3 regions of the Kitasatospora sp. NPDC057904 genome follow, and region 3 is predicted to be linked to each of the others. Evidence: riboswitches for the same ligand, from Rfam matches in the RefSeq annotation. Region 3 holds a riboswitch; each other region holds the start of a gene.
What was found. Region 3 has a riboswitch for S-adenosylmethionine ahead of ACFVSN_RS22875 (aminotransferase class V-fold PLP-dependent enzyme). Riboswitches for the same ligand answer to the same signal wherever they lie in the genome.
Positions count from the first base shown of each region.

Region 1 (4,248 bases), on a different contig from region 3:
CGCCCCGCCCGACCCGCTCCGCCGCCTCCTGCTCGAACTGGGCGACGCCTTCCTGGGCGGTGGTCTGCCCGTCCATGACGTCGAGGAGGAACTCCACGGCCTGGGGCGGGCGCTGGGGGCTCCCGGGGTGCAGGTCGCCGCCCTGACCAACGGGCTGTTCGTCTCGCTGGGCACGGACGACGCCACCGCGTTCCGGCCCGTCGGCGCCGCGCTGCGCTTCGAGCAGACGGCCGACGTCCTCCACCTGGTGCACCGGCTGCGCGCCGGCGGGCTCGACGGGCCGCGGGCGCTCGCCGAGCTGGACGCGATCCGCCGGGCGCCGGCCCGCTGGCCGACGTGGGTGGCGGACCTCGGGGCGCTGCCGGTCGGGGTCGGGGTCTGCATGTTCCTGCAGCCGGCCGCGGCGAACGTGCTGGCGGCCGGGGCCGGCTCGCTGGTCGTCGCGGGACTGACCGTGCTCGCCCGGCGCCTGCCGTCCCTGCGGCCGCTGCTGCCCGTCACGGCCGGGTTCCTCGTCGCACTGCTCGTCCTGGCGCTCGCGCAGGCCTCGCTGCTGGACGGCCCGCTGCGGACGATCGTCGCCACGCTGGCGATCCTGCTGCCGGGCGGGCTGCTGGTCACCGGCCTGTCGGAGATCGCCGCGGGCTCGGCCAGCGCCGGGACGGCCCGGCTGGTGTCCGGCGCGGTGCAGCTCGCACTGTTCCTCGCCGGGGTGGCCGCCGCCACCACCGCGATCGGCATGCCCGCCTCGGCGCTGGCCAACGTGCAGGTGGCCAAGCCGAGTTGGTGGGTGATCGGGCTCGGTCTCGCGATCGCCGTCGCGGGCGTCGTGATCAACGTGAACACCCCGCCGAGCGCCGTTCCGTGGATCGTCGCGGTGATCGCGGTGAGCGTCACCGTCCAGGTCGTCATCGGCTCGGAGCACGGCGCGGCGATCGGCGGCCTGGCCGGGGCGGTCTCCGCCGCGGTCGCCGCCACCCTGGTGCACTGGCTGCCGGGCGGCCCGCTCTGGCAGGTGCTCTACCTGCCGGCGTTCTGGATCGTCGTGCCGGGCTCCTTCGGCCTGCTGAACACCGCCCAGATCGAGGTGGGCAACGGGGCCCAGTCGGTGCTGGCGGCCGTCTCGGCGGTCTTCGGGGTGTCGATCGGCACCCTGATCGGCTCGGTGATCAGCCGCATTCCCCGTCCGACGCTCCTCACGCCGGCGCCTCGGACCTGAGCCGACGCCCCGGGCCTGGGCCTCGGGCCTGAGCCGACGCCCCGGGCCCGGGGCCGGGCCGGTCACGGGTGGCGCAGCGCCTCGGTGAGGTGGTTCGCCGCCTCGATGACGGCCTGGGACAGGCGCGCGCCCGGGTGCCGGGTGAGCCGTTCGATCGGGCCGGAGACGGTGACCGCGGCCACCACCCGGTTGGACGGCCCGCGCACCGGCGCCGACACGGACGCGACTCCGAGCTCGCGCTCGCCGATGGACTGCGCCCAGCCCCGCCGCCGTACGCCGCTGAGGGCCGTGGCCGTGAAGCGCGCCCCCTGGAGCCCCCGGTGGAGGCGCTCCGGCTCCTCCCAGGCGAGCAGGATCTGGGCGGCGGCGCCGACCTTCATGGGGAGCGTGACCCCCACCGGCACCGTGTCGCGCAGACCGGAGAGCCGCTCCGCGACGGCCACGCAGATCCGGACCTCGCCCTGACGGCGGTACAGCTGGGCGCTCTCGCCGGTGACGTCGCGCAGGTGCACGAGCACCGACCCGGCGGCGGCCAGCAGCCGGTCCTCCCCCGCCGCCGCCGACAGCTCGGCGAGCCGGGGGCCGAGGACGAACCGGCCCTGCAGGTCCCTGGTCACCAGTCGGTGGTGTTCCAGCGCGACGGCCAGCCGGTGGGCGGTGGGGCGTGCCAGGCCGGTGGCGGCGGCGAGTCCGGCCAGGGTGATGGGCCCGGACTCCAGGGTGGCGAGGATCGCGGTGGCCTTGTCGAGCACGCCGACGCCGCTCGTGAGCTCCATGGATGGGTACTCCAGTCTCGAATCCGCGGCCGACGGGTGGGTTCGGCGCGCGGGGGCTCCCCGCGGGGAGCGCGGGGGTGGTCAGCGAGAACGGGCCGGAGAAGTCGGCCGGATGCCTGCGCCGGGCACGAGACGGGTACGCGGAAGGGCCGGGGCGGGAAGCGCCCGGGCGAAGGACAGCACAGAGAGCACCGTGTCTCCTCATCTTTCCCGCGCCACGTTGGCGACAGGCCGGAGTTGGCACTGATCCCGGACGGCACGGCGCGTACTTCGGACGCCGGGTCGAACGGGGAGTTGCCGGGGCTTCGTAGGGCCGGTCCCTCCACCCCTCTGGATGATTCGCGAGGAACGATACAAGACTCCCCGCCCCGCCCGCCAAACTCCCCCCACCCCGTACACCTCCGCTTCGTGGGAGCACGGCTCCCGCCGGGCCCGGTCGGCGGGGCTCTGGCATGATCACCAGCCATGACAGACCTCGCGTTCGACGCCCTGCTCTGCGACCTGGACGGCGTCATCCGCTTCTACGACGGCGACGAGGTGACGCGGCTCGAACGGGCCGCCGGCCTCGCCCCGGGCACGACGACGGAGATCGCGTTCGCCCCCGAGCGCGACCTCCCACTGCTGCTCGGGCGGATCACCCGCGCGCAGTGGGCCGCGTCCATCGCCGAGGCCCTGGCCGCCCACGTCCCCGCCCCGCAGGCCGCCGAACTCGGCCGGCTGGTGGCGCCCGTCCTGGGCGAGGGTGGCACGGCCGCCCCGTAGAGCGTCCGCCTGACCATTCGTCACATTCCGTTCCACTCAAGGAAGATCACCGAAACCTCCGTTCCGAATCGGGGCGCTCGCGTCGCGGATCCGGACATCTGTCACGGTTTCGAAGCGGCAGTGCCACGACTTCGCATATCCCTCACCGAGCCGCGACCGGAGCTCTACCGTTTTACCGACGGTCCCCTTCTCGACCGTCCCCGAGCGGAGGGCGAGCACATGAACGGTCGCCAGGGTCCGGTCGTGCGGTCGGGGGTGGTCGCCGTGGCGCTGTGCGCCGCCGCGGCCTGCTCGTCCGGCACGAGCCAGGCCCACGACGGCGTGCAGGACCTCGTGACCGGTACCGGGTTCGACACCGGGCAGCAGCGGGTCACCGGGGCCTCGACCACGTTCCCGGTCGGCCAGACCGCCTACGTGGCCTTCATCACCGACGCGGGCGGCGCGGGCGGGACGGTACAACTCGACCTGGTCCGCGGCGGGCAGTCCGAACCCGAGGCACGCAGCCTGCCGGTCACGGTCGCCCAGGGCCGGCACGTCTACACCAAGCGGATCGACCTCGCCATCGCGGGGAGCGTCCAGGTCCAGGCGCTCTACAACGGCGTGGTCGTCAAGTCCCTCTCCCTGAAGGTCGGGTGAGGACCATGACGATCCGACCGGCGGGCGGCGCGGCGCCGCTCCTCGTGACCGTCGCGCTCCTCACCCCCCTCGTCGGCTGCAGCAGCTCCGGCCACGCGGCCGCCCCTCCGCCGAAATGCGACACCTCCTACGTCTACACGAACGTCAAGGACGGCGGCACGGCACTGGAGGTCGTCGACGCCCAGATGTCGCAGAACCAGACCGGCTCGACGGAGACCTGGTCGGTGAGCACCACCCGCGAACAGACCCTCTCCATCCAGGAGTCGGAGAGCACGACGGTCAAGGCCCACGTCGCCGTGGCGGGCACCGCGCTCGTCACCGGCGCCTCGGCCTTCGTCCCCGCGGCCGAGGGCCAGGCGAACGCCGTCTTCGACTACGAGCACCGCACCGACTCGTCCGTCTCCCGCACCTCGTCCAAGTCCACCAACACCAAGGTCGCCATCCAGGTGCCGCCCGGCACCACCGCCTACGCCCTGTACGGGGTCGTCATGAAGTGGACGACGGGCACCGTGCGGACCGACGCCTGCGGCGGAAGCACCGGCGGCGGCGAGACGAAGACCTTCATCCTGCCCGAGGCCTACACGTGGTGCAGCTGGTTCGTCGGGCCCGATTCCTTCACCGACGGCAACCAGAGCCCGTGCGAAGTGGTACCCGGGCAAGGACCGCAGAGCCTCAACTGAACACCACCAGAGAAGGGTTCGGACCCGTGCAGCCCGTCAAGATCAGCGTCCAGTCCGGAGCGCTCGCCGCCATCGGCGTGATCGCGTTCATCGACAGCTTCCTCCCGTGGTACACCGTCTCCGAGAAGTCGGGCGCCACGGGCCTCCTCACCCAGTACGCGGCGAGCGGCAACGC
Region 1 is NZ_JBHVOL010000002.1:466,418-470,665, forward strand. It holds gene ACFVSN_RS07535 (threonine/serine exporter family protein) at 1-1,219, shown strand, start outside; gene ACFVSN_RS07540 (IclR family transcriptional regulator) at 1,282-1,995, opposite strand; SAM riboswitch class I at 2,194-2,336, opposite strand; gene ACFVSN_RS07545 (hypothetical protein) at 2,461-2,757, shown strand; gene ACFVSN_RS07550 (hypothetical protein) at 2,977-3,393, shown strand; gene ACFVSN_RS07555 (hypothetical protein) at 3,399-4,073, shown strand; gene ACFVSN_RS07560 (hypothetical protein) at 4,100-4,248, shown strand, end outside.
Region 1: it holds a riboswitch for S-adenosylmethionine, as region 3 does, so the genes downstream of both, ACFVSN_RS07540 (IclR family transcriptional regulator) here and ACFVSN_RS22875 (aminotransferase class V-fold PLP-dependent enzyme) in region 3, are expected to answer to the same signal.

Region 2 (4,248 bases), on a different contig from region 3:
CGTCGTCGTCGTTCACGTACACGTTCACGAAACGGCGCAGCTTGCCGGTGTCGTCCAGGATGCGCGCGGAGATGCCCGCGTGGTTCTTCTCCAGGTCGGCGATGACGTCGCCCAGGGTCCCGCCGTCGGCGGTGACCTCGGCGGACCCGCCGGTGTAGGTGCGCAGGATGGTGGGGATGCGGACGGTGGCGCTCATGGGTGGCTCTCCTCGTGGGGGAATCAGGCGGACGCGAGGCCGGCGGTGCGGAAGGACTCCAGCGTCGGGCGGATGACCGCGGTCATCCCGGCATCGGCGACGGCGTCCAGGGTCTTGAGGCCGTCACCGGTGTTGATCGCGACGGTCTCCTTGGCCGGATCCAGCTGCCCGGTCTCGACCAGCTTCTTGAGCACGCCGACGGTCACCCCGCCCGCGGTCTCGGCGAAGATGCCCTCGGTGCGGGCCAGCAGCCGGATGGCGGCCACCACCTCGGCGTCGGTGACGTCCTCGACCGCTCCGCCGGTGCGCCGCGCGATGTCCAGCACGTACGGGCCGTCCGCCGGGTTGCCGATCGCCAGCGACTTGGCGATGGTGTCCGGCTTCACCGGCTTGATCACGTCCCGGCCGGCCTTGAACGCCGCGGAGACCGGCGAGCAGCCCTCGGCCTGGGCGCCGAAGATCCGGTACGGCCGGTCCTCGACCAGCCCGAGCTTGATCAGCTCCTGCAGGCCCTTGTCGATCTTCGTGAGCTGCGAGCCCGAGGCGATCGGGATGACGATCTGCTCCGGCAGCCGCCAGCCGAGCTGCTCGCAGATCTCGTACGCGAGCGTCTTGGAGCCCTCGCCGTAGTACGGGCGGAGGTTGACGTTGACGAAGCCCCAGCCCTCGCCGGCCGGGTCGCCGATCAGCTCCGAGCAGAAGCGGTTCACGTCGTCGTAGTTGCCCTCGATGCCGACCAGCTCGCCGCCGTACACACCGGCCATGACGACCTTGCCCTGCTCCAGGTCGTGCGGGATGAACACGCACGAGCGGAACCCGGCCCGGGCCGCCGCCGCACCCACCGCACCGGCCAGGTTGCCGGTCGACGAGCAGGAGAGCGTGGTGTAGCCGAAGGCGCGCGCGGCCTCGATCGCGCAGGCCACCACGCGGTCCTTGAACGAGTGCGTCGGGTTCCCCGAGTCGTCCTTCACGTACAGGTTCGCGGTGAACCCGAGCTCGCGACCGAGGTTGTCCGCCTTGACCAGCGGGGTCCAGCCGGGATTCAGGTTCGGCTTCGAAGCGACGTCCGCGGGCACCGGCAGCAGCGGCGCGTAGCGCCAGATCGACGCGGGCCCGGCCTCGATGCGCTTGCGCAGCTCCTCGGCGGCCTCGCTCCCGAACTCGTACGCGATCTCCAGCGGCCCGAAGCACTCCACACAGGCGAAGCTCGGACCGAGCGGGAAGCGGGTGCCGCACTCCCGACAGGACAGGGCGGTGGCGGGGCCGAGATCCACGGATGCGGGTGCGACTGTGTCGATAGCCATGATGGCGGAGGCCTCTCTCCTCATCTTCCCCGTGGTGCGGGCGCACCACGGGCCGGAATTGGCACCTGTCCCGCCGGGGCCTGGTGAAAGCCGCGCGAGAAGGTTGCCGGGACGTCAACGGGCCGTTCCCTCAGTCCCTCTGGATGAGCATGTGAAGTTGTCGTCAGCGGTGACCCCGGCGTGCGAAGGTCCGACCGCTGTACGAAGACTGTATCCGAAGGCGCCGAGCCCGAAAGGGACCGTCCGCCACGCGAGATGGCCCGTTCCACCCCGATCCGCCGAGGAGAGTCCCGTGCCCGCCGAACCGACCCCCGCACTCCTCCCGCAGGCGGCCTCCTGGCTGGGCCGCCGCTCGTGGAGTGCGGCCGACCGGCCGGTCGACACCCTCCTGGCGGCCAAGCGCCGCACCGGCCACACCGTCAGCGTCGTCCTGCCCGCCCTCGACGAGGCGGCCACCGTCGGCGACATCGTCCGCACGATCCGGCGCGAGCTGATGGAGCGCCTCCCCCTCGTCGACGAGCTCGTCGTCGTCGACTCCGGCTCCGCCGACGACACCGCCGCCGTGGCCGCCGCGGCCGGCGCCCGGGTCGTGCCGCGCGACGGGATCCTGCCCCGGCTGCCCGCCGTGCCCGGCAAGGGCGAGGTGCTGTGGCGCTCGCTGCTGGTCACCCGCGGCGACATCGTCTGCTTCGTCGACGCCGACCTGCGCGAGTTCGACCCCGCCTTCGTCTCCGGCACCGTCGGCCCGCTGCTCACCGAGCCGGACATCCAGCTGGTCAAGGCCATGTACGACCGCCCGCTCGAAGTCAGCGGCTCCGCCGGGGACCCCGACGCGGTCTTCCCGGCCGGCGGTGGCCGGGTGACCGAACTGGTCGCCCGCCCCCTCCTCAACCTGCACTGGCCGGAACTCGCCGGTTTCGTCCAGCCGCTCGGCGGCGAGTACGCGGCCCGCCGCGTACTGCTCGAACGGCTGCCCTTCCCCACCGGCTACGGCGTCGAACTCGGCCTCCTGGTCGACGCGTTGGAGCTCGTCGGCCTCGACGCCCTGGCCCAGGTCGACGTCGGCGTCCGCCACCACCGCCACCAGGACGGCCAGGCCCTCGGCCGGATGGCCGCCACCATCTACCGGACCGCGCTGGAACGCCTCGACCGCGCCCACCGCCTCAAGGCGTCGGCCGACCTCGTCCACCCGCTGCTCACCCAGTTCACCCGCGACCCGGAGACCCGCGCGTTCACCGCCCACACGCACCCCGTGACGGCCACGGAACGCCCCCCGATGCACACCGTCCCCGAGTACGCGAAGCGCCGCACCGACGGGTGACAGACCCGAACAGTGCGGCCGCTGCGATCTCGCCGGTTGTCCGGCGATTGGTTTGCGACGTCTGCCGACCGGCAACGTACCAACCGTGACTCCTCCCCCTCTCGACGAGGAGGCTTCCCACTCGACCCCTGCGGAGCCTCATGGCGGCCAAGCCCTGACCGCTGCATGTCGCAGGTCTTCGACGGTACGGCCGCGCTGCGCTCCGCTCCGCCGTACGCTCGGATTCCACCCCGAAGGGTGAACGGGTAGACCCAGAAGAGGACTCATGGCCGATTCATCGACCAAACGTTCGAGCGCGACCGTGCTGGTGGCGTCCAACCGCGGACCGGTCTCCTTCAGCACCGCGGACGACGGCACGCTGACCCTCAAACGCGGTGGCGGAGGCCTGGTCTCCGGCCTCTCCGCGATCGACGACCCGAACGCCGTCTGGGTGTGCGCCGCCCTGGGCGACGCGGACCGCCGGGCCGCCCGCGAAGCCCCCCACGGCCGCCTCGACCTGGCCGGCCACGACGTCGGCGGACAGGCCGTCCGGATGCTGGACATCGACCCGGAGACCTTCGCCCGCGCCTACAACGGCGTCGCCAACTCGACCCTCTGGTTCGTCAGCCACCTGCTCTACGCCACGCCCACCGCCCCCGCCTTCGACGCGGGCTTCCGCACCGAGTGGGCCGCCTACGAGACGTACAACCGGGCCTTCTCGGACGCCCTCGCGGCCGAGGCCGCCCCGAACGCCGCCGTCCTGGTCCAGGACTACCACCTGTCCCTCACCCCGGCCCTGCTCCGCGCGGCCCGCCCCGACCTTCGCATCGGCCACTTCTCCCACACCCCGTGGGCCCCGCCCGAGTACTTCCGGCTCCTCCCGGACGACGTGGCCAGGGCCGTCCTCACCGGCATCCTCGGCGCCGACCGGGCCGGCTTCCTCACCGAACGCTGGGCGAGGGCCTTCGCCGCGTGCTGCGAGGAGATCCTGCACGCGACCGTCGACCACGACGCCCTCACCATCACCCACGACGGCCGCACGACCCGCCTCGGCGTGCACGCCCTGGGCGCCGACGCCGACTTCCTGCGCGAGCGCGCCCACCGCCCGGACGTCGACGAGCGCCTCGCCGCCCTGCGCGAGGCCGTCGGCGACCGGCGCACGATCGTCCGGGTCGACCGCACCGAACTCAGCAAGAACATCGTCCGGGGCCTGCTCGCCTACCGCCACCTCCTGCGCACGCGCCCGGAGTGGCACGACCGCGTCGTGCACATCGCCTTCGCCTACCCGTCCCGCACGGACCTCGCCGAGTACCGCGACTACACGGCCCGGGTGGAGCAACTCGCCGAAGCGATCAACACCGAATTCGCCACCCCCACCTGGCAACCACTGATCCTGCACGTCAACGACGACTTCCCGCGCTCCCTCGCCGCCTACCGGCTGGCCGACG
Region 2 is NZ_JBHVOL010000057.1:1,370-5,617, reverse strand. It holds gene ACFVSN_RS44935 (ubiquitin-like small modifier protein 1) at 1-196, opposite strand, end outside; gene thrC (threonine synthase) at 220-1,500, opposite strand; SAM riboswitch class I at 1,518-1,650, opposite strand; gene ACFVSN_RS44925 (glucosyl-3-phosphoglycerate synthase) at 1,793-2,821, shown strand; gene ACFVSN_RS44920 (trehalose-6-phosphate synthase) at 3,087-4,248, shown strand, end outside.
Region 2: it holds a riboswitch for S-adenosylmethionine, as region 3 does, so the genes downstream of both, thrC (threonine synthase) here and ACFVSN_RS22875 (aminotransferase class V-fold PLP-dependent enzyme) in region 3, are expected to answer to the same signal.

Region 3 (4,248 bases):
CCGTCTCAGTACTAGAGAAGACAGGGCCGGAGGTACCCCGCCGCTCGATAGGCTGACTCCATCCGTACGGACGTCCCCCCTGGGGGAACCGACAAAAGCTGGAGTCAGCCATGGTGAACGTGAACCCTGCGAACGGTGGTACCGACCCCGCGCAGGTGGTCCGCACCTGGCCGGACCTCCTGGCGGCGCTGTTGAAGGGGGAGGACCTCGACCGCTCGGCCACCGCGTGGGCGATGGACCGGATCATGAGCGGCGAGGCGTCCCCCGTCCAGGTCGCCGGGTTCATGGTGGCGCTGCGGGCCAAGGGCGAGACGGTCGACGAGATCAGCGGCCTGGTGGACGCGATGTACGCGCACGCCGAGCCGCTGGACATCCCGGGCCCGGCGGTGGACATCGTCGGCACCGGCGGCGACCGCGCCAAGACCGTCAACATCTCCACGATGTCCGCGATCGTCGCGGCGGCCGCCGGTGCCAAGGTGGTCAAGCACGGCAACCGGGCGTCCTCCTCGGCGAGCGGGTCGTCGGACGTGCTGGAGAAGCTCGGCGTCGCCCTGGACCTGTCGGCCCGGCGGGTCGCCGAGGTGGCCGAGGAGGTCGGGCTCACCTTCTGCTTCGCGGCGAAGTTCCACCCGTCGATGCGGCACGCCGCCACCGCCCGGCGCGACCTCGGGGTGCCGACCGCGTTCAACATCCTCGGCCCGCTGACCAACCCGGCGAAGGTCACCGCGCACGCCGTCGGCTGCTTCGACACCCGGCTCGCCGGGCTGATCGCGGGCGTCCTCGCCCGGCGCGGCTCCACGGCGCTGGTCTTCCGCGGCGACGACGGCCTGGACGAGCTGACCGTCACCACGACGTCGCAGGTGTGGATCGTGCGGGACGGCATCGTCACCGAGACCGCCTTCGACCCGCGGGACGTCGGCATCGAGCTCGTCGGCATCGAGGCGCTCCGCGGGGCGGACGCCTCCTACAACGCCGAGGTCGCGCGCAGGCTGCTGGCCGGGGAGCGCGGGCCGGTGCGGGACGCCGTCCTGCTCAACACGGCGGCGGCGCTGGTGGCGCTGGACCTGACGGACGCGCCGCTCGCCGAGCAGCTGGCGGCCGGCATGGAGCGGGCCGCGGCGGCCGTGGACTCGGGCGCGGCGCAGGAGCTGCTGCGGCGCTGGTCGGAGGCCACCGGCCGGGACTGACAAGCGAGTTGAGGGGCCCGTGGCAGTTCGTCGCCGCGGGCCCCTTCGGCTGTCCGGATGGTGGATGCCTGTTTGACCACCGGGCGGACGCGACCTAGAGTCCTGTCCAGGTCATGAGTGACAGCGACAAGCCCCAGCTTGCTGTCCGGCAACCCTCCGTCCGTGGCGGGGTGCCCTGGGTGAGGACCGGGCCGCGCGGCGAACCGTCCGCGAGGCAAGCGCGGACGCCCGACGACTAGCACTCCCGGGGTCCCTCGACCTCCGAAGGAGTGCATCCTCGTGTCCCTTGCCACCGAAATCTGCGCCCCCCTGGCCGTCCTCGGCCACGACGTCCAGGTGCCGCTCGCCAACGGCGAGAAGGTCGGCTACGCGCCGCTCGACTACGCGGCCAGCTCGCCGGCGCTGCAGCGGGTGTGGGACGACGTCGCCGCGTACGCCCCCTACTACGGCAGCGTGCACCGCGGCGCCGGGTACCTCTCGCAGCTGTCCACCGACCTGTTCGAGCAGAGCCGCCGGACCGTCGGCGAGTTCCTCGGCCTGCGCGAGGGCGACCAGGTGGTCTTCACCCGGGCCACCACCGACTCGCTCAACCTGCTCGCCGCCGCGCTGCCGGCCGGCACCCGGGTGTTCGCGTTCGAGACCGAGCACCACGCCTCGCTGCTGCCCTGGGCCCACGCCGGGCTCGACGTCACCTACCTGCGCGCTCCCCGCTCGCACGCCGAGGCCGTCGCCGCGCTGGACGCCGCGCTCGCCGGGGCGCCCGAGGGCCCGAAGCTGCTGTGCGTCACCGGCGCCTCGAACGTCACCGGCGAGCTGTGGCCGGTCGCCGAGCTCACCGCGACCGCGCACCGGCACGGCGCCCGGGTGGTGCTGGACGCCGCGCAGCTCGCCCCGCACCACCGGGTCTCGGTGGCCGAGCTGGACGTCGACTGGATCGCCTTCTCAGGCCACAAGATCTACGCGCCGTTCGGTGCCGGGGTGCTGGCCGGCCGGGCGGACTGGCTGGACGCGGCCGAGCCGTACCTGGCCGGCGGCGGCGCGACCCGGACGGTGGCCCGGGAGGCCGACGGCTCGGTGGCCGTCCAGTGGCACACCGGCCCGGCCCGGCACGAGGCCGGCTCGCCGAACGTCATCGGCGCCTACGCCATCGCGTCCGCCTGCCGGGCGCTGAGCGAGGCCGGCTTCGACGCGCTGGAGGCCCGCGAGCAGGCGCTGATCGCCCGGCTCACGGCCGGGCTGGCGGAGATCCCGCAGGTCAAGGTGCTGAGCCTGTTCGGCTCCGACTCGGCGCGGGTGGGCGTGCTGTCCTTCGTCGTCCGGGGCTGGAACAGCTCGCACTTCTCGGCCGCGCTCTCCGCCGAGTACGGCATCGGCGTGCGCGACGGGCTGTTCTGCGCGCACCCGCTGGTGCGCACGCTGCTCGGCGACGAGGACGTGGCGCCGTCCGAGTGCGGCGCGCCGGAGCCGTCGCTGCCGGGCGAGCGCAGCCTGAACGCCATCCGGGTCAGCTTCGGCGCCGGGACCCCGGACGAGCACGTCGACCGCTTCCTGACCGCCGTCCGCGAGCTGGTCACGGACGGCGCGGCGTGGAACTACCGGAACGAGGGCGGCCGTTGCGTCGCCGACACTCGCCGTGAGGACTGAGGACTGAGGACTACTCGTCCAGGCCGAGCGCGAACGCGGCCTCCAGGTCGTGCTGGGAGTAGGTGCGGAAGGCGATCTGGGTCTCGGTGTGGGCGACGCCCGGGACCTTGTTCAGCCGGCCCGGGATGACGTCGGCCAGGTCGTCGTGCTTGCGCACCCGCACCATCGCGACCAGGTCGTAGCCGCCGGTCACCGAGTACACCTCGCTGACGCCCTCGATGGCGGCGATGGCCTCGGCGATCTCCGGGATGCGGTCGACACTGGTCTTGATCAGGACGATGGCGGTGATCACTGTTCCGGCTCCTTCGTGGGGTGGCGCCAGCGTATCGGGCCTCAGCCGCGTCGTCTCGGGGGGTGACCGACGACGGTGCAGGCGTAGAGGAAGCCGGCGCAGAAGCCGATCACGTGGACCAGGTAGGCGACCCCGGGCCCGGCCGAGTGCACCGACCACCACTGCAGGGCGAACCAGAGGCCCAGCACGAGCCAGGCCGGGAACCGCAGCGGCAGGAAGAGCAGCAGCGGGACGAGCGTCGTCACCCGGGAGCGCGGGTGGAAGCGCAGGTAGGCGCCCAGGACGGCGGAGATCGCGCCGGAGGCTCCGATCAGGACGCGGGTGGAGTCCGCCGAGTGCGCCTCGGCGAGGGCGAAGCCGTACGTCGCGAGGCTCCCGGCGGCCAGGTAGAAGAGGAGGAAGCGGGCCCGGCCGACCCGCCGTTCGACGGTGGGGCCGAAGACGTGGAGGAAGAGCAGGTTGCCGGCCAGGTGCAGCCAGCCGGCGTGCAGGAAGAGGCCGGTGAGGACGGAGACGGCCGGGCGCTTGCCCGGCGTGGGAGCGGCCGGGCAGCCGGGGGCCGGGTCCGGGGCCTCGGCGAGCTGTTCGGCCGTCAGCGGGCGCCCGGCCAGCAGTTCGGCGGGGACGGCGCCCCAGCGCTGCTCGTACCGCTGCTCGGCGCAGAGCCGGGCCTGCCCGGTGCCGTAGAGGGGGTTGAGTCCGGCGGCCGGCCCGAACAGGAAGACCAGGGTGTTGAGCGCGATCAGGGCGTAGGTGACCGCCGGGGCGGGCACCGCGGGGCCGCCGTCCCGCGCGTCGGTGTGGCCGGGGGCCGCGAGCGCCATGCGGCCAAGCATCCCTCCGCGGGCCCTCCGTGACACCGCGCTGTACGGCAGGTGGGCTAGCCGTCCCGATCGCCCGAACCGGTGGCCGTGATGGTTGCCCCAGGCAATAGGCTTGGGGCGGGCATTCCCGCCTCCCGCCGCCGATGCCGGGGCTCCGGGGGGAGCGCCTAGCCCACCCAGGGACCACCCGAGAGGACCCCCGATGACCGTCCCCGCTCTGACCGCCGAGACGCGTTGGCGCTGCACCCTGTGCGGCAACCTCACCCGCTTCGACGTGACCCGCTCCGCGCGGGTCACCGAG
Region 3 is NZ_JBHVOL010000009.1:9,876-14,123, reverse strand. It holds gene trpD (anthranilate phosphoribosyltransferase) at 111-1,187, shown strand; SAM riboswitch class IV at 1,297-1,414, shown strand; gene ACFVSN_RS22875 (aminotransferase class V-fold PLP-dependent enzyme) at 1,467-2,831, shown strand; gene ACFVSN_RS22870 (Lrp/AsnC ligand binding domain-containing protein) at 2,842-3,123, opposite strand; gene ACFVSN_RS22865 (rhomboid family intramembrane serine protease) at 3,165-3,947, opposite strand; gene ACFVSN_RS22860 (hypothetical protein) at 4,150-4,248, shown strand, end outside.